Streptomyces venezuelae: one gene and its partners. The protein of the gene in region 2 interacts with the protein of the main gene of each other region in a pairwise test. Links are inferred from orthologs where the notes say so. Each region holds a gene or a part of one and is shown on either strand. Other genes may lie near its edges.

What was found.
Region 1: the proteins of rplA (region 2) and DEJ46_RS16560 interact in binary tests that used the Escherichia coli proteins (3 or more experiments, as listed by UniProt). The link is inferred for Streptomyces venezuelae from one-to-one orthologs.
Region 3: the proteins of rplA (region 2) and thrS interact in binary tests that used the Escherichia coli proteins (3 or more experiments, as listed by UniProt). The link is inferred for Streptomyces venezuelae from one-to-one orthologs.

The regions. Positions count from the first base shown.
Region 1 is NZ_CP029194.1:3,679,842-3,685,680, reverse strand. What follows is about bases 1,440-4,382. They hold DEJ46_RS16560 (cold-shock protein), read right to left. Parts: upstream 3,042-4,382; coding sequence 2,838-3,041; downstream 1,440-2,837. Other genes in these bases: mqnC (cyclic dehypoxanthinyl futalosine synthase), read left to right, coding at 4,254-4,382; DEJ46_RS16555 (menaquinone biosynthetic enzyme MqnA/MqnD family protein), read left to right, coding at 3,314-4,195; DEJ46_RS16565 (M23 family metallopeptidase), read left to right, coding at 1,880-2,716; DEJ46_RS16570 (DUF1992 domain-containing protein), read right to left, coding at 1,440-1,748. In the rest of the region: DEJ46_RS16585 (helix-turn-helix domain-containing protein), read left to right, coding at 1-185; DEJ46_RS16580 (Clp protease N-terminal domain-containing protein), read left to right, coding at 185-739; DEJ46_RS16575 (mycothiol transferase), read right to left, coding at 787-1,302; more of DEJ46_RS16570, read right to left, coding at 1,344-1,439; more of mqnC, read left to right, coding at 4,383-5,453; DEJ46_RS16545 (hypothetical protein), read left to right, coding at 5,461-5,839.
Region 2 is NZ_CP029194.1:3,559,759-3,565,547, forward strand. The notes cover bases 1,339-4,231. They hold rplA (50S ribosomal protein L1), read right to left. Parts: upstream 3,203-4,231; coding sequence 2,474-3,202; downstream 1,339-2,473. Other genes in these bases: DEJ46_RS15890 (hypothetical protein), read right to left, coding at 1,433-2,356; rplK (50S ribosomal protein L11), read right to left, coding at 3,282-3,716; nusG (transcription termination/antitermination protein NusG), read right to left, coding at 3,875-4,231. Outside these bases: rplL (50S ribosomal protein L7/L12), read right to left, coding at 162-545; rplJ (50S ribosomal protein L10), read right to left, coding at 657-1,187; more of nusG, read right to left, coding at 4,232-4,780; preprotein translocase subunit SecE, read right to left, coding at 4,825-5,112; DEJ46_RS15920 (pyridoxal phosphate-dependent aminotransferase), read left to right, coding at 5,496-5,789. UniProt on the Escherichia coli protein: One of the primary rRNA binding proteins, it binds very close to the 3'-end of the 23S rRNA. Forms part of the L1 stalk. It is often not seen in high-resolution crystal structures, but can be seen in cryo_EM and 3D reconstruction models.
Region 3 is NZ_CP029194.1:7,080,172-7,085,966, forward strand. What follows is about bases 1,017-3,915. They hold thrS (threonine--tRNA ligase), read left to right. Parts: upstream 1,017-1,427; coding sequence 1,428-3,404; downstream 3,405-3,915. Other genes in these bases: DEJ46_RS32405 (hypothetical protein), read left to right, coding at 1,017-1,221; DEJ46_RS32415 (potassium channel family protein), read right to left, coding at 3,421-3,915. In the rest of the region: more of DEJ46_RS32405, read left to right, coding at 1-1,016; more of DEJ46_RS32415, read right to left, coding at 3,916-4,134; DEJ46_RS32420 (HIT family protein), read left to right, coding at 4,200-4,763; DEJ46_RS32425 (hypothetical protein), read right to left, coding at 4,791-5,795. UniProt on the Escherichia coli protein: Catalyzes the attachment of threonine to tRNA(Thr) in a two-step reaction: L-threonine is first activated by ATP to form Thr-AMP and then transferred to the acceptor end of tRNA(Thr). The rate-limiting step is amino acid activation in the presence of tRNA.

The DNA of each region.
Region 1 (5,839 bases), 120 kb from region 2 along the record:
CGCGGGCGGGCGACCGCGACCCCCGGGTCGGGCTACGGGCCGTCTCCGCCCTGCGGCGGCTACTGGAACAGCTGGAAGCCGTCCAGGTCCGCAGTGCGCGCAACCAGGGCTGGTCGTGGCAGGAGATCGCGACCGAACTGGGAGTCAGCCGGCAGGCCGTCCACAAGAAGTACGGGAGGCAGTGATGTTCGAACGGTTCACGAAAGCCGCACGTGCCGTGGTGAAGGGGGCGGCCGAGCACGCGGAGCGCCGCGGCGCCGCGGCCGTCACCAAGGAGCACCTGCTGCTGAGCCTGCTAGACCGGGAGGACACCAGGGCGGCGACCGCGCTGCGCGAGCTGTGCCCGCCGGACCGCCGTCCCTCCCTCGTGGCCGCACTGGCCGACGCCCGGCGCCGGGCGGGACTGTCCCGGGCGGACACGGACGCCCTGGCGGGCCTCGGTATCGACGTCGGCGCGATCGTGGCGCGGGTGGAGGAGGCCCACGGCGAGGGCGCGCTGACCGGCGACCGCAAGGACTCCGGGTGGTGGTCGGGCCGCCGGACCTTCTCCCGGGAGGCCAAGACCGTCCTGGAACAGTCCCTGCGGGTGGCCCTGGCCCGCAAGGACCGGGAGATCGGCGACGAGCACATCCTCCTGGCGCTCACCATGACCGGCGGCGTCGTCGCGGAGGCCCTGGCCGACCACGGCGTGACGTACTCCTCCGTGGACACCGCGGTCCCCGGCACGAAGGGCCCCTGACCCGCACCCTGCGGGCGCCGGAGGCTATCAGCCCGCGCTGACGCGCCTCACGACGTCCCGCGCCGCTCCACCACGCCCCGGACGAACGCCGCCTGCCCCGCGTGCTGGAGGTCGTCCGCGATCACCGAGACCAGGCGGACGCCGAGGGTGACCGGGGGGTCCCAGGCGGTGTCGACGATCCGGCCCAGGTCCGCGTTGGTCACCGTCCCGATCAGCTCCACCGTCCGCGCGTGCACGGCGTCGTGGTAGCCGAGCAGCAGCTCCGCCGACGCGCGCACCGCGCCGACCTGGGCGCTCGTCTGGCCGTAACCGGTGGCCCGCCGGGAGAAGGGCAGGTCGAAGCGGGTCTCCCAGCCGTCCGACACCCACAGCTGCGCCGTGTCGAAGGCGTCCGCGAGGTGGTCGTCCTGGATCCGGGTGAGGTGCCAGACGAGCCAGGCGACCGAGTTGGCGTCCGGGTCGATCCGGGCGGCGAGCTCGTCCTCCGTCAGCCCTTCCACGGCCTCGTGGACGGCCTCGCGGATCCGTCCGAACGAGTCGACCAGCAGACCTGCGCTGGTCACGGGATGCACGGGATGCACGGGATGCACGGGATGCACGGGGTTCACGGGAGTCTCCTCTCCGCCCTCCACCCCTCCAGCACCGCTTCGACGTCGAAGAGCGTCAGGTTCAGCGGCGGTCCGGCCGGCGGCCGGGCGAGGGCTTCGGCGATCTTGGTGTTGATCTCGCCGAGGATCCGGCGGACCTGGCTCTCCGAGACGGCCGCGGCCACCGCCTCCACCGCGTCCTCGGCCTCCTTGCGCAGCGCCAGCGAGGGAGGCAGCACGGACGCGCCCTCGCTGTGCATCTTGCCCTTGATCCACCACAGCTCGTCGTACGGGGCGGAGTCGTCGGGCAGCGGCTTCCCGAAACCGGCCAGGCTGCGGAACTCGCCGCGCTCCGAGGCCTCCCGGATCTGCTTGTCGACGAACGACTCGAAGCTCACACCCGGCGGTTTCCGTTCGGTCATGTGTCCAGCCTACGTAACGACGACCGTACGAGTGTGGGTCTCGCGGACTACTACGGCACCCGGTCTTCCGGCACGCTGTGGTCCGTTCAACGCGCGTCGACCCCTGTCCCCGTTCGGTTCCTGGAGGATGCATGCGTGCCCGGATCACCCCGCTAGGCACCCTGCTCGCGCTCGTCGCGGGCCTGCTCACCGCGCTCGTCACGACCACCCCCGCCCAGGCCGCGCCGCTCTTCAAGGCGCCCTACCCCTGCGGCCAGAAATGGACCTACGGCCACCACTCCGCCGAGGTCCGCCAGGCCCTCGACTTCATCCGCGCCGACGGCGGCAGCACGGCCGGCACCCCGGTCCTCGCCTCCGCGTCCGGTAGCGCCTACCGCTACTCGCAGCCGAGCGGCGCGGGCAACTACATCGTGGTCGACCACGGCAGCGGCTGGAAGACGTACTACTTCCACCTCAACGCCTACTCCGTCGCCAACGGCGCCCGGGTCGCCCAGGGGCAGCAGATCGGAACCACCGGCTCCACCGGCAACAGCTCGGGCGCCCACATCCACTACGAGCAGCTCTACAACGGCGTCGGCCAGCCCATCGTCATCAACGGCACCTCCCTCGCCCCCTACCCGGGCTCCTACGGCTCCAAGTACCTGACGAGCGACAACGGCTGCTCGGGCGGCGGTGGCGGGAAGTACTGGGTCGACACCTTCGCCAACGCCACGGGCTACGCCCAGGCCAACACCAACGACGCCCAGGGCGTGCTGAACGCGGGCACGAACTACGTCTACTGCAAGGTCTGGGGCCAGGAGGTCCGGGACGCCTCCGGAAACTTCAACCACTGGTGGCTGCGGACCGACCTCGACACCGTCTACGCCGGCAAGAACGGATACGGAGCGTACGTGTCCGCCTACTACCTGTCGCGCTGGGGCGACGACGAGGCCCGTGACAACAACGGCGCCACCATCCCCAACTGCTGAGTACCCGGAAAGAGGATCGGAAAGAGGCCCCGAAAGAGGCAGGAGCCCCGCTCGTGCCGAGGCACGGAGCGGGGCTCCTTGGGTACTGCTCTAGTCCAGCGCTGACGCCGACCCGGGCACCTTAGGCCGGGGTGACGTTCTCCGCCTGCGGGCCCTTCGGGCCCTGCGTGACGTCGAAGGTCACGAGCTGGTTCTCCTCGAGCGAACGGAAGCCGTTCGCGTTGATCGCGGAGTAGTGGACGAAGACATCCGGGCCGCCGCCGTCCTGGGCGATGAAGCCGAAGCCCTTTTCAGCGTTGAACCACTTCACGGTTCCGGTAGCCATGAGCCCTCCTATGGGCCAAAGGGTCGCCCTGCTCCAGAACCTGCAAACAAGTCTGAAAACTACAAAAGCCTGCGGGTCACATGCTCCGCAGGCTCTGTACTGCAAGGGAAACCAAACTGCAACTTGCGAACGAGCCTAGCACGCAGGACGCGGCGGGCGGTAGAGGGAAAGATCACGTCGTCCGCATGTTTGATCTGCGGTTCCTTACCCACTGCGGACGTGTCGCGCGCCCCGGCGATGCCCGCCGTACGGGACGGGTCTAGCCTCGCGATGTGGACAATGCAACCGATGACCACCAGCGCAGCCGGCCCCGCGTCGGACACATCCAGTTCCTGAACTGCCTGCCCCTTTACTGGGGGCTCGCGAGGACCGGAACGCTGCTCGATCTCGAGCTCACGAAGGACACCCCGGAGAAGCTCAGCGAGCGCCTCGTCAGAGGCGACCTCGACGTCGGTCCCATCACCCTCGTCGAGTACCTCCGCAACGCGGAGGACCTCGTCGCCCTGCCCGACATCGCCGTCGGCTGCGACGGTCCCGTCATGTCGTGCGTGATCGTCTCCCAGCGGCCGCTCCGGGAGCTGGACGGGGCCCGGGTGGCGCTCGGTTCCACCTCCCGCACCTCGGTGCGCCTCGCGCAGCTGCTGCTCGCCGAGCAGTACGGGGTGAAGCCCGACTACTACACGTGCCCGCCCGACCTCGGCGTGATGATGCAGGAGGCGGACGCGGCGGTCCTCATCGGCGACGCCGCGCTCCGGGCCTCGCTGCACGACGCCCCCCGCCTCGGGCTCCAGGTCCACGACCTGGGCCTGATGTGGAAGGAGTGGACCGGGCTGCCCTTCGTCTTCGCCGTGTGGGCGGCGCGCAAGGACTACCTGGCCCGTGAGCCGGAGACCGTCCGCGAGGTGCACCAGGCGTTCCTGGCCTCGCGCGACCTCTCCCTCGAAGAGGTCGCCAAGGTCGCCGAGCAGGCCGCCCGCTGGGAGACCTTCGACGCGGAGCTCCTGGAGCGGTACTTCCGTACGCTCGACTTCCGCTTCGGCCCGGAGCAGCTCGCGGGCGTCCGGGAGTTCGCCCGCCGCACCGGCCCGACGACCGGCTTCCCGGCCGACGTCCGCGTGGAGCTGCTGGCGCCGAGCACCCTGCGGCAGCCGTGAGAAGCCCTGGCGTACGCTGGTTCGGTCGTTCAGAACCCCTCCGAAAGGGACGCACCCGGTGACCGAGAAGGCCGAACTGCAGTCCGTTCTCGACCGCGCAGCCGCGGGTGGCCGGATCACCCCCGAGGAGGCGCTCGACCTGTACCGCTCGGCGCCGCTGCACGCGCTGGGCGCCGCCGCCGACGCCGTGCGCCGCCGCAGGTACGCGGGGACCGAGCACATCGCGACGTACATCATCGAGCGGAACATCAACTACACGAACGTCTGTGTGACGGCGTGCAAGTTCTGCGCGTTCTACGCCGCGCCGAAGGACACGAAGAAGGGCTGGACCCGGGACCTCGACGACATCCTGCGCCGCTGCGCGGAGACCGTGGAGCTCGGCGGCACCCAGATCATGTTCCAGGGCGGTCACCACCCGGACTTCGGCGTCGAGTACTACGAGAAGCACTTCGCGGCCATCAAGAAGGACTTCCCGCAGCTCGTCATCCACTCCCTCGGCGCCTCCGAGGTCGAGCACATGGCCCGGATCTCCGGCGTCTCCGTCGAGGAGGCGATCACCCGCATCCACGCCGCCGGCCTCGACTCCTTCGCGGGCGCCGGCGCCGAGCTGCTCCCCGAGCGGCCGCGCAAGGCCATCGCCCCGCTCAAGGAGAGCGGCGAGCGCTGGCTGGAGATCATGGAGATCGCCCACAAGCTGGGCGTCGAGTCCACCTCCACGATGCTGATGGGCACCGGCGAGACGAACGCCGAGCGGATCGAGCACCTGCGCATGATCCGTGACGTGCAGGACCGGACGGGCGGCTTCCGGGCCTTCATCCCGTACACCTACCAGCCCGAGAACAACCACCTCAAGGGCCGTACGCACGCCACGCTCTTCGAGTACCTGCGCATGATCTCGATCGCGCGGCTCTTCCTCGACAACATCGCGCACATCCAGGGCTCGTGGCTCACCACGGGCAAGGAGATCGGCCAGCTGACCCTGCACTACGGCGCGGACGACCTCGGCTCGATCATGCTGGAGGAGAACGTCGTCTCCTCGGCGGGTGCCAAGCACCGCTCCAACCTGCGCGAGATGATCGACATGATCCGCACGGCGGACCGCGTCCCGGCGCAGCGCACCACCACGTACGAGCACATCGTCGTCCACGACGACCCGGCGAACGACCCGGTGGACGAGCGCGTCGCCTCGCACATCTCGTCCACGGCGATCGAGGGCGGCACGGCGCACCCGGAGCTGAAGCTCCTCGACGCGAACTGAGGCCGTCGTGCTGACGATCCACGTTGCCGAGGCGACACCCGAGACCGCCGTCCTGGTCGACGGCGAGCTCGTCGCCGCCGTCGGCCCGTACGAGGACCTGGTCGCCGTCCGGCGCGAGGCGCGGTTGCGGCGGTGGCCCGGCATCCTCACGTCCGGTCTGCTCAACCCGTACGCGCCCGAGCTCCTCGAAGGCATGTACCACCCGGACCCCCGGGAGGCCGAGGGTTTCGGCACCGAGCCGATCACGGGGGAGCGGGCGCAGCGGATCTTCCGGATGGACGCCTCCCGCCGGGGCGCCTCCGCGCGCCGCGGCGTGCAGCGGCTCCTCGCGCACGGGACGGTCGCGGTGGCGGGCGAGCTCCGCAGCCAGGCGGCGGCGGACGCCG
Region 2 (5,789 bases):
CGCACGGCGAAGATCACCATACTCCGCTCCCGGCGGCCCTCGGGTCCCCCGCCACGCCCTTCCCGGGGAACGCCGAAAGGCGACCACCCACAAGGGTGATCGCCTTTCGGTGCTCCCGCGTTACACGGGGGCAGGAGTCAGCTCAGCGAGCCGAAACGGTCTTACTTGACCGTGACGGAGGCGCCGGCGGCCTTGAGGGACTCGGCGGCCTTCTCGGCAACGTCCTTCGCGACCTTCTCGAGGACGGCCTTCGGGGTGCCGTCGACGAGGTCCTTGGCCTCCTTGAGGCCCAGGGAGGTGAGCTCACGCACGACCTTGATGACCTGGATCTTCTTGTCGCCCGCGCCATCGAGGATGACGTCGAACTCGTCCTGCTCCTCGGCGGCCTCGGCAACGGCGCCCGGGCCGGCCGGACCGGCAACGGCGACGGCCGCGGCGGCGGTGACGTCGAACTTCTCCTCGAAGGCCTTCACGAACTCGGAGAGCTCGATGAGGGTCATCTCCTCGAACTGGGCGAGGAGGTCGTCCTGAGAGAGCTTCGCCATGATGGGCGATCCTTCCACTAATTCGGCAGGTGCCGATGTGTCTATAGAGGCGGGCGTAACGGCCCGCTACGACCCGCGTACTAGGCGACGCGGATCAATGCGCGAGCCGAATTACTCGGCACCGCCCTGCTCGGCGAGCTTGACGCGAAGCGCTTCCGCAGTGCGGACGAACTTCGACGGCAGCGCCTGGAAGAGCGAGGCAGCCTGAGACTGCTTGCCCTTGAACGCGCCGGCCAGCTTGCTGAGCAGAACCTCGCGGGACTCGAGGTCCGCAAGCTTCTTGATGTCGTCGGCGGAGAGAGCCTTACCGTCAAGGACACCGGCCTTGATGATGAGGTTCGGGTTCTCCTTGGCGAAGTCACGCAGGGCCTTCGCCGACTCCACCGGGTCACCGGTGACGAAGGCGACCGCGGTCGGACCAGCGAAGTGCTCGTCCAGTGCGGTGATCCCGGCCTCGTTGGCCGCAATCTTGGTCAGCGTGTTCTTCACCACGGCGTACTGGGCGTTCTCACCGAGCGAACGACGCAGCGTCTTGAGCTGCGCAACGGTGAGACCCCGGTACTCGGTCAGCACGGCGGCGTTGGAGCTCTGGAACGCGTCCTTGAGCTCGGCCACCGATGCAGCCTTGTTGGGCGTCGGCATAGTGCTTCGGCCTCCTTCCGGGTGATGAGGACCGCTCAGAAGGTGGCTGAACAAAACAAAACGCCCCGGCGCAGGCGCACGGGGCTTAGCTCGACCGGACGAGTCCGGGAACCTTCCACAGTCACCTGCGCGGGTCGTCCGTTGTCAGCGGATCCTTCGGCCACCGCACCCGGTAAGGGCACAGCAACGACCAGCGGTCTTTGGCTTCTGTGGAAGCTTACGTGACACGTTCCGGTTCGGGCAAATCAGCCCTGCGCGGCGCCTTCGCCGAGGCCGGCGCCGAGCTCCTTGAGCATCTTGAACAGGTCCACGGTGTCCTTGGCCGGCGGCGCCTGGACGGTGGCCTGGGTGCCGTAGTCGCTGTAGTCGGCCCGCATCTTCATCGAGCCCTCGGCCATGGTCATGCCGACGTCCATGCGCGCCGGGAGGCCGTCCTCGTTGACCCAGACCTGGGTGTCGTACCCCTTCATGCCCATCTTCTTGACGTTGGCGATGAGGGCGTCGTGGTCCTTCTTGGAGAGGAGCTTGGACGACTCGTTGGCGGCGAGCATCTGCTCGACGGTGAGCGTGCCCTTGTAGTGCTGGGTCTCCATGCCGTTGATCTTCGCGGCGCCGACGTGCTTCAGGTTCGGGGAGTCGAGGAGCAGCGCGAGCTGCTGGGCCGGGTCCTGGTTCATGCTCTCCAGGCCACCGGTCATCTGCTTCTGGAGCGCCTTGTCGCCGGAGGCCTCGGCGGCCGCCTTCATGTCCAGCTTCATCCAGCGCTTGCCGTCCATCTCGGCGGCCTGCTTCGCGCCCATGTCCAGGTACATGACGTTGTCGGCCATGATCATGCGGACCTGCTCGGGGGCGTCGGGGTCGCCCGCGGCGAGCATGGAGCCCTTCACCGTGATGTCCATGACCGCGGGGTCCCAGCCCTGGACACCGGTCAGCTCGGCGGTGCCCGAGTCCGCGCCGACACCGGACATGGTCATCGTCATCTTGACCTTGGCCGCCTTGGCCGCGGAGGTCTTCTCGTACGCGGCCTGGATGACCTTCGTGACGTCCCCGTGGCTCTTCACCCCGGCACCCGACTTGGCGTCCCCGCCGTCCTGACATCCCGCGACACCCGCCACGACGGCCGTGGCCGTCAGGGCGACGCCCGCGCGCTTCCATGCGGACATGTTCATGAGCGTTCCCCACCCCTTGATTTTCTTTACGGTCCCTTGAACCGTAACAAAAAACAGGCCCTCGCCTCTCCGAGGGAGAGGCGAGGGCCTGTTGACCACTCAGTGAACCGGTGAGGTTCAGACCGCGGCCGGGTCCTCCTCGACGAGGAGGTTACGGGTGCGGTTGGAGTCCAGCGGGATGCCGGGGCCCATCGTCGTCGTCAGGGTCGCCTTCTTGATGTAGCGGCCCTTGGCGGCGGACGGCTTCAGACGAAGGATCTCGTCCAGGGCCGCGGCGTAGTTCTCGACCAGCTTCGTCTCGTCGAAGGAGACCTTGCCGATGATGAAGTGCAGGTTCGAGTGCTTGTCGACGCGGAACTCGATCTTGCCGCCCTTGATGTCGTTGACAGCCTTCGCGACATCGGGGGTGACGGTGCCGACCTTGGGGTTCGGCATGAGACCACGCGGGCCGAGGACGCGGCCGAGGCGGCCGACCTTGCCCATGAGGTCCGGGGTGGCCACAACGGCGTCGAACTCGTTCAGGCGGTTGCCCTTGGAGATCTCGTCGATGAGCTCGTCGGAGCCGACGATGTCGGCGCCCGCGGCGATCGCGGCCTCGGCACGGTCACCGGTCGCGAAGACCAGGACCCGGGCGGTCTTGCCGGTGCCGTGCGGAAGGTTCACGGTGCCACGGACCATCTGGTCGGCCTTGCGCGGGTCGACACCCAGGCGGAAGGCGACCTCGACGGTGCCGTCGAACTTCGTGGTGGCGGTGTCCTTGGCGAGACGGACGGCCTCGAGGGGCGCGTAGTTCCGCTCGCGGTCGACCTTGGCGTCCGCGGTGCGGAGAGCCTTGCTGCGCTTCACTGCTTCTCCTGTTGGTTCAGGTATGGAGTCGTGGTGCGGGCCGCGCCGGCCCTACCACTGAGGTCACGAGGGGGGGTGATCAGCCCTCGACCGTGATGCCCATGGAGCGGGCGGTGCCAGCGATGATCTTGGACGCGGCGTCCAGGTCGTTGGCGTTCAGGTCGGGGAGCTTGACCGTGGCGATCTCGCGGACCTGGGCGGCCGTGAGCTTGGCGACCTTGGTCTTGTGCGGCTCGCCGGAGCCCTTGTCCACACCAGCGGCCTTGAGGATCAGCTTCGCGGCCGGCGGAGTCTTCGTGATGAAGGTGAAGGTGCGGTCCTCGTAGACCGTGATCTCCACCGGCACGACCATGCCACGCTGCGACTCGGTCGCGGCGTTGTAGGCCTTGCAGAACTCCATGATGTTGACGCCGTGCTGACCCAGCGCGGGGCCGACCGGCGGGGCCGGGTTGGCCGCGCCGGCGTTGATCTGGAGCTTGATAAGCCCCGTGACCTTCTTCTTCTTGGGAGGCATTGCTCTCTCCGGGTCCTAGTGAGAGTGTTCAGCCCGCCTTCCGGTCATCCGGATGCAGGCATACCGCACAACGATAACGGGTATAGACGCGCGGCTAAAAACCGAGCAGGTCAGAGCGGCTGTGAGAGCCACTCTGACCTGGTCGGAAGACGGTGAGATCAGTTCTTCTGGATCTGGTCGAAGCTCAGCTCGACCGGGGTCTCGCGACCGAAGATCTCGACGAGGCCCTTGACCTTCTTCGAGTCCGGGTTGATCTCGTTGATCGTGGCCTGGAGGGTCGCGAAGGGACCGTCCGTGACCGTGACCGAGTCGCCGACCTCGAAGTCCAGAACCTGGACCTCCAGCTTGCGGGCGGGGGCGGGCTTGCCCTCGGCCTCGGCGGCCTCGCGGGCGGCCTTCTCCTCGGCCTCCGGGGCGAGCATCTTGACGATCTCGTCCAGGGTCAGCGGGTACGGGTCGTAGGCGTTGCCCACGAAGCCGGTGACGCCGGGGGTGTTGCGGACGACGCCCCAGGACTCGTTCGTCAGGTCCATGCGGACGAGAACGTAACCGGGAAGCTTGTTCTGCTTGACGTTCTTCCGCTCGCCGCCCTTGATCTGGACGATCTCTTCCTCGGGGACCTCGGCCTGGTAGATGAAGTCCTCGACGTTGAGCGAGACGGCACGCTGCTCGAGGTTGGCCTTCACGCGCTTCTCGTAGCCCGCGTAGGTGTGGATGACGTACCACTCGCCGGGGAGGGTGCGGAGCTCCTCGCGAAGCGCGGCGACCGGGTCGACCGGGGCGGCCGGCTCGGCCTCCTCCTCGGTCTCGTCCTCGGCGTCCTCGGCCTCGTCGGACTCCTCGGCGTCGGACTCGTCCGACTCCTCTTCCTCGGCGTCCTCGTCGGACTCCTCGGCGTCAGCCTCGTCCTCGTCGGCCTCGGCGTGGAGAGCGGCTTCCTCGGCGGCGTCGCCCGCAGCGTCGTCAGCAGCGTCGGCCTGGTCCTCGTCGGCGGCCTCGACGATGTCCAGCTCGTCCTCGACGGACTCGGACTCGAAGGCGTCGTTCAGGTTCGCGTCAGACACGGTGGCTGCTTCTTCCTGCGATACAGATGGGGTGGAACAAAAAGTCAGCCGAAGACGTACTTGACTGCTTCCTGGAAGCCATAGTCAATCACGGTGACAAGGCCGATCATGATGACGACGAAGATAATCACCACAGTGGTGTACGACGTCAGCTGGCTGCGAGTGGGCCAGACGACCTTGCGGAGCTCCGCGACGATCTGGCGGTAGAAGAGCGCGAGACGGCCCAGAGGGCCCTTCTTGCCGCGCTTGCCGCCCTTGCGAGTCTTCTTCTTCGACTCGGAGGCCTCGTCATCGGCATCAGGCATGTCGATGGAGCCTACGGCGTCCGTCACGATCTCTCACCTGATTCCGGGTCGGCCGTGCCGCGCCCGGGATGGAGCCGCACGGCGGTGCAATGAAGTACGTACATGCGCACAACACCTGGCGGTGTGTGTAGCAGGGCCGGAGGGACTTGAACCCCCAACCGCCGGTTTTGGAGACCGGTGCTCTACCAATTGAGCTACGACCCTTTGTTGGTGCCCCTCAACGTACCGCATCGTGAGATGTGGTCGGTGCGGGCCAACGAGGAGTGAGCATACGTGGTCATGGGGGTCCGCGTCGAACAGAAACCACGCCGACCTGCTCTCGGACGGGCGTACGACCGGTAATGACCGTTCCTGTCCGGTCCTTGAAACCTGTGTGCCGGGCCCTGATCCGGTCTGGGACCATGGGCCGTATGAGCGCTGCTACCCCTCCCACCGAGCGTCGGGTCTCCGCCCGCATCGGTGCGATCTCCGAGTCCGCCACCCTCGCCGTCGACGCCAAGGCCAAGGCCCTCAAGGCCGCCGGGCGCCCGGTGATCGGCTTCGGTGCCGGTGAGCCCGACTTCCCGACCCCCGACTACATCGTCGAGGCGGCCGTCGAGGCCTGCAGGAACCCGAAGTTCCACCGCTACACGCCGGCCGGCGGCCTGCCCGAGCTGAAGGCCGCGATCGCCGCCAAGACGCTGCGCGACTCGGGCTACGAGGTC
Region 3 (5,795 bases), 3.5 Mb from region 2 along the record:
CACTGGACCGGGATCCCCGCCCCGCCCGCCGGGCCCTGGGCCGACGCCCACGGCGCACCCGACCCCGGCCGGGTCGACCCGCGCGTCCTCGGCGCCCTCCTCGCCCGCCACGGCTGGCGACGGCGCGGCGGTGCCGCCGGGCGCTACAGCCGCTGGACCCCGCCCGGCGGACCCGGCGGCGGCACGGGAAGCGGCGGCACGAGCCTGCTCGTCCCGGAGAGCCGGGCCTTCCCGGACTGCGAGGACCTGCTCGGCGAGGCGCTCGCCGCCCTCGCCCACAGCGGCACGCCCTCCGCGCGCGAGGTCCTCACCGGCCTCTCCGTCCCCAGCGACGAGATCCGCTGGTGGCGCGACGTCCCACCGGGCCCGGCCGGCACGGTCCCCTGGACGGTGCAGGAACAGCTCAGGTCGGCGGCCCGCCAGCTGCTCCTCGCGGGCGCCCTCGCCGTGCGCGGCCGGGCCGGCTACCACGGCGCCCGCCACCGCCGGCCGGCCCAGGCCTCCCTGGAGACGGTCGTCGTGGGCGCCGCCCCCGGCGGGCGCGGCCTGACCGCCTTCCTGCCCGTCCAGCCGGGCCGCCCGATCGCCGTCCGGCTCTACCACGCGCTCTACGCGGCCCGGGAGGCCACCGACTACCAGCGGGCCACCGGCGGCATGGAGGCCTTCGACGCCGCCGTCGAGGCCGGCGTCAGCCGCGAACTCACCGAGGCCCTCATCGCCCTGGTCCGGGGCACCGAGGGCGCCAGGGTCGCCCTCGAATGGGCCCCGGCCGCCGGAGCGCCCGAGGGGTGCGCGGCCCGCCCCGAACCCGTCGAGTTCTCGCCCGGCGACCTGCCCGCCCTGCGGGAGGCGAGCGCCCGCTATCTGACCGACGAGCCCTCCGTGCCGGTACGCATCACCGGGGCCGTCGTCCGCATGCGCCGCTCGGGGGCGCGCGGCGACGGCACCGTCCGGCTGCGCGTGCTCGGCGGGGCGGAGGTCCCGCACGTCCGCGTCACCCTCGGCGAGGAGGCGTACCGCACCGCCGTCCACGCCCATCTCGTCGGGCTGCCCATCCGGGTCGTGGGCCGCCTGGAGAGCCGGGGCGGCTTCCGGCGGCTGACCGACGCCGCCGAGGTCGTCCCCGTCCAGGTCGACGAGGCGGAGCGGGACCGGCTGATGAAGTCGCTCCACGAGAACCTCGACTTCTTCGAGGAGGCCTGCGGCCCGGACGAGGAGTGAGGGGCGGGGCGCCGGGCGCGGACCGGTGGCCCGGGGCACGGGGAGTGATCCCGGGCGCCGGGCAAGGCCGCGGGCGGCGGAAACCGTTTCGCGGGTGACCGGGTCGGATCGGTAAGATCGGCGGCGACGCGGCACCTCGTCTCTGCCGCGCACCGCCGGCGCCGGCACCTCGTGCCTGCCTGCGCCCCAATGGAAGAAGAACACCAGTGTCTGAAGTCCGTGTGACCGTCCAGTCCGCCTCGGAGGCAGAGGAGAGGGCGGTGAGCGCGGGCACCACCGCCGGTGCCCTCTTCGCCGACGACCGCACCGTCATCGCCGCCCGCGTCGGTGGCGAGCTGAAGGACCTCTCGTACGAGCTCGCCGAGGGCGATGTCGTCGAGGGCGTCGAGATCTCCTCCCCGGACGGTCTCGACATCCTGCGCCACTCCACCGCGCACGTCATGGCCCAGGCCGTGCAGGAGCTCTTCCCCGAGGCCAAGCTGGGCATCGGCCCGCCGGTCCGGGACGGCTTCTACTACGACTTCGACGTCGAGAAGCCCTTCACTCCCGAGGACCTCAAGGTCATCGAGAAGAAGATGCAGGAGATCCAGAAGCGCGGCCAGCGCTTCTCCCGCCGCGTGGTGACCGACGAGGCCGCCCGCGAGGAGCTCGCCGACGAGCCGTACAAGCTGGAGCTCATCGGCATCAAGGGCTCCGCGTCCACCGACGACGGCGCCAACGTCGAGGTCGGCGGCGGCGAGCTGAGCATCTACGACAACCTCGACGCCAAGACCGGCGAGCTGTGCTGGAAGGACCTCTGCCGCGGTCCCCACCTGCCGACCACCCGGAACATCCCGGCGTTCAAGCTCATGCGCAACGCCGCCGCCTACTGGCGCGGCAGCGAGAAGAACCCGATGCTCCAGCGCATCTACGGCACCGCCTGGCCGTCGAAGGACGAGCTGAAGGCCCACCTCGACTTCCTGGCCGAGGCCGAGAAGCGCGACCACCGCAAGCTCGGCAACGAGCTGGACCTCTTCTCCGTCCCGGACGAGATCGGCTCCGGCCTCGCGGTCTTCCACCCCAAGGGCGGCATCATCCGCCGGGTCATGGAGGACTACTCGCGCAAGCGCCACGAGGAGGAGGGCTACGAGTTCGTCTACTCGCCGCACGCCACCAAGGGCAAGCTGTTCGAGAAGTCGGGCCACCTGGACTGGTACGCCGAGGGCATGTACCCGCCCATGCAGCTCGACGAGGGCGTGGACTACTACCTCAAGCCCATGAACTGCCCGATGCACAACCTGATCTTCGACGCGCGCGGGCGCTCCTACCGTGAGCTGCCGCTGCGCCTGTTCGAGTTCGGCACCGTGTACCGGTACGAGAAGTCCGGCGTCGTGCACGGCCTGACCCGCGCCCGGGGCTTCACCCAGGACGACGCGCACATCTACTGCACCCGCGAGCAGATGGCGGAGGAGCTCGACAAGACCCTCACCTTCGTCCTCAACCTGCTCCGCGACTACGGTCTGAACGACTTCTACCTGGAGCTGTCCACCAAGGACCCGGAGAAGTTCGTCGGCTCCGACGAGGTGTGGGAGGAGGCCACCGCGGTCCTCCAGCAGGTCGCCGAGAAGCAGGGCCTCCCGCTGACCCCCGACCCGGGCGGCGCCGCGTTCTACGGCCCGAAGATCTCGGTGCAGGCGCGGGACGCCATCGGCCGTACCTGGCAGATGTCGACCGTGCAGCTCGACTTCAACCTGCCGGAGCGCTTCGACCTCGAGTACACCTCCCCGGACGGCACCAAGCAGCGCCCGGTCATGATCCACCGCGCGCTCTTCGGTTCCATCGAGCGCTTCTTCGCGGTGCTCCTCGAGCACTACGCGGGTGCGATGCCGCCGTGGCTGGCGCCGGTGCAGGCGACCGGTATCCCGATCGGCGACGCGCACGTCGACTACCTGCACGAGTTCGCCGCCAAGGCGAAGAAGCAGGGCCTGCGGGTGGACGTCGACTCCTCCTCGGACCGGATGCAGAAGAAGATCCGGAACGCGCAGAAGCAGAAGGTCCCGTTCATGATCATCGCGGGTGACGAGGACATGGCCGCCGGCGCCGTCTCCTTCCGCTACCGCGACGGTTCGCAGGAGAACGGCATCCCCGTCGACGAGGCCATCGCCAAGATCGCCAAGATCGTCGAGGACCGCGTCCAGGTCTGACGGGCCCGGAGCGAGTTCAGGAGGCCCCCGGGGAGTTCCCCGGGGGCCTTCCCCCGTTCCCCGTCTCCTCGTCCTTCTCGTCCTCCCGTCTGAACGCCTGGATCAGCCAGGACGAGAACGAACCCGTCACCGCGCCGAGGAGGGCGAGGCCGCAGGCCATCACGCCCACCGCCACCACCCTGCCCACGGGCGTCACCGGCACCACGTCGCCGTACCCCACCGTCGCGAGCGTGGCGCAGGTCCACCACACGGCGTCGCCGAAGGTGAGGATCGTGGCGCCGGGGGCGTCCGCCTCGTACCGGTAGACGGTGAGGGCGCCCGCGAAGCCGAGCAGGGCCACGGTGAGGCCGGAGTAGACCATCACGCGCGCGTAGAGGCCGAGGCGCGGCTCGTCGTGGCGGCGCTGGATCTGGTTGTAGATGTCGACCATCCGCACCGGCCGCAGCAGCGGCAGGATCACGACCACCGTGTCGAGGAGGTGGGTGCGGAGGAAACGGAGCGGGCCGAGGCCGCTGAGCCGGAGCCGTACCGCGTAGTCCGCGACGAAGAGGGCCCAGGAGGCGAGGGTGACCGCGAGGATGAGGTCGAGCCAGCCCTCGGACAGGTGGTGATGGGCGAGGATGCGCACCGCGTAGCCGGCCAGGTAGACCACGGAGGCCACCGCGAGCGGCACCTCCATACGGCGGTCCCAGCGCTCCAGCCGGGGCGGGTTCGGTGACCTGTCGCTCATCGGATCAGCATGGCGGCTGCATGGATCTTCCGCCCCGGCGACACGTTCCGAACGGGCGACGCAATATGCTGCACAGCATGACGACTGAGCCGGAGCAGCAGATCGGAGTCGGGACGCGGGACGCGTTCCAGCGACTGTGGACGCCTCACCGGATGGCGTACATCCAGGGTGAGAACAAGCCGACCGGACCGGGTGCCGACGACGGCTGTCCGTTCTGCTCGATTCCGTCGAAGTCCGACGAGGACGGGCTGGTGATCGCCCGCGGCGAGAGCGTGTACGCGGTCCTCAACCTCTACCCGTACAACGGCGGCCACCTCATGGTCGTCCCCTACCGGCACGTCGCCGACTACACGGACCTGGACGCGGCGGAGACGGCGGAGCTCGCCGACCTGACCAAGCGCGCGATGGTCGCGCTGCGGACGGCCTCGGGTGCGCACGGCTTCAACATCGGCATGAACCAGGGCGCCGTCGCGGGCGCGGGGATCGCCGCGCACCTGCACCAGCACGTGGTGCCGCGCTGGGGCGGCGACACCAACTTCATGCCGGTCGTCGGGCACACCAAGGTGCTTCCGCAGTTGCTCGCGGACACCCGGAAGATGCTGGCCGACGCCTGGCCGGCCACCATCTGATCCGTCCGTCCGTACGGGTGACCCGGGTCAGGCGTCGTAGACGTCGGCCTTCTTCGGGCCCGGGTCCTGGACGGCGCCGCCGAGGAACATCGACCGGTTGGTGAAGCGCTCCGTGTCCACCCCGTGGTCGTCGAGCATCCTCACGGTCGCGGCGTGCACGGCCCGCAGTACCGGCGTGGCCATGCGGATGGCGTCGTCGGCCATGAAGCGGTTCTTCCAGAGCGGGCCGGCCCAGACGTGCCGGAGCCCGAAGGGCTCGGGCAGGACCATCTTGCCGCCGAGGAACTCCAGGACCGGCGGATACCAGGTCAGCGGGGCGCGCACGGCGAGCCGGACGATGTCGTCGGTCTCCAGGAGCGGCTGCTGGATCTCCCGCGTCTCCCAGAAGCGGACGGTCTTGGAGACCTCCTTGGTCTTCGCCTTCGGCTTCGTGGTGAAAAGGCCGTGCACGGGCCCGAGCGCGTGGCCGGTGACCTCGATCCGCAGGGTGTGGAGCAGCGACGTGACGGTCACCATCATCGTCAGGACGAGGTTCCCGTCCCAGAGCGTGAACTGCACCCCGAGATAGTGGCGGTTGCCCGCGCCGAACTGCTGGTCGTTGCAGATGCGCTGTATCTCGTGCGGCTTGACCTGGTAGTGCACGATGCTGTCGCCCTCGGGACGGGTGACCTCGTCGGCGCCCTCCCCGACCGGCGAGATGATCCAGTGCTTGACGGTCGGCTTGGGGAAGCCCGTCTTGAGGGAGCCGCGCTCCAGGAGCGTGAGCTCGTCGTGGATCTTCCGTATGACGTCCCAGGCGCGGAACGCGTGGATCTCCCGGCCCGCCTGCGGGACGAGCTCCTCGGCGAGCGTCCAGCTGCCCCAGCGGGTGCCGAGACCGAGGACACCCTTGGCGCCCGCATAGAAGACGATGTTGGACTGCTGCTCGGCGGAGAGCTTCTCCAGATTGACCCGGAGCTCCTCCGCGGACTTCTCGCCCGGGTCGTGCGGAGCGGACTTGGGGACGTGCGGACCGACGCCGCCGCCGCTGAG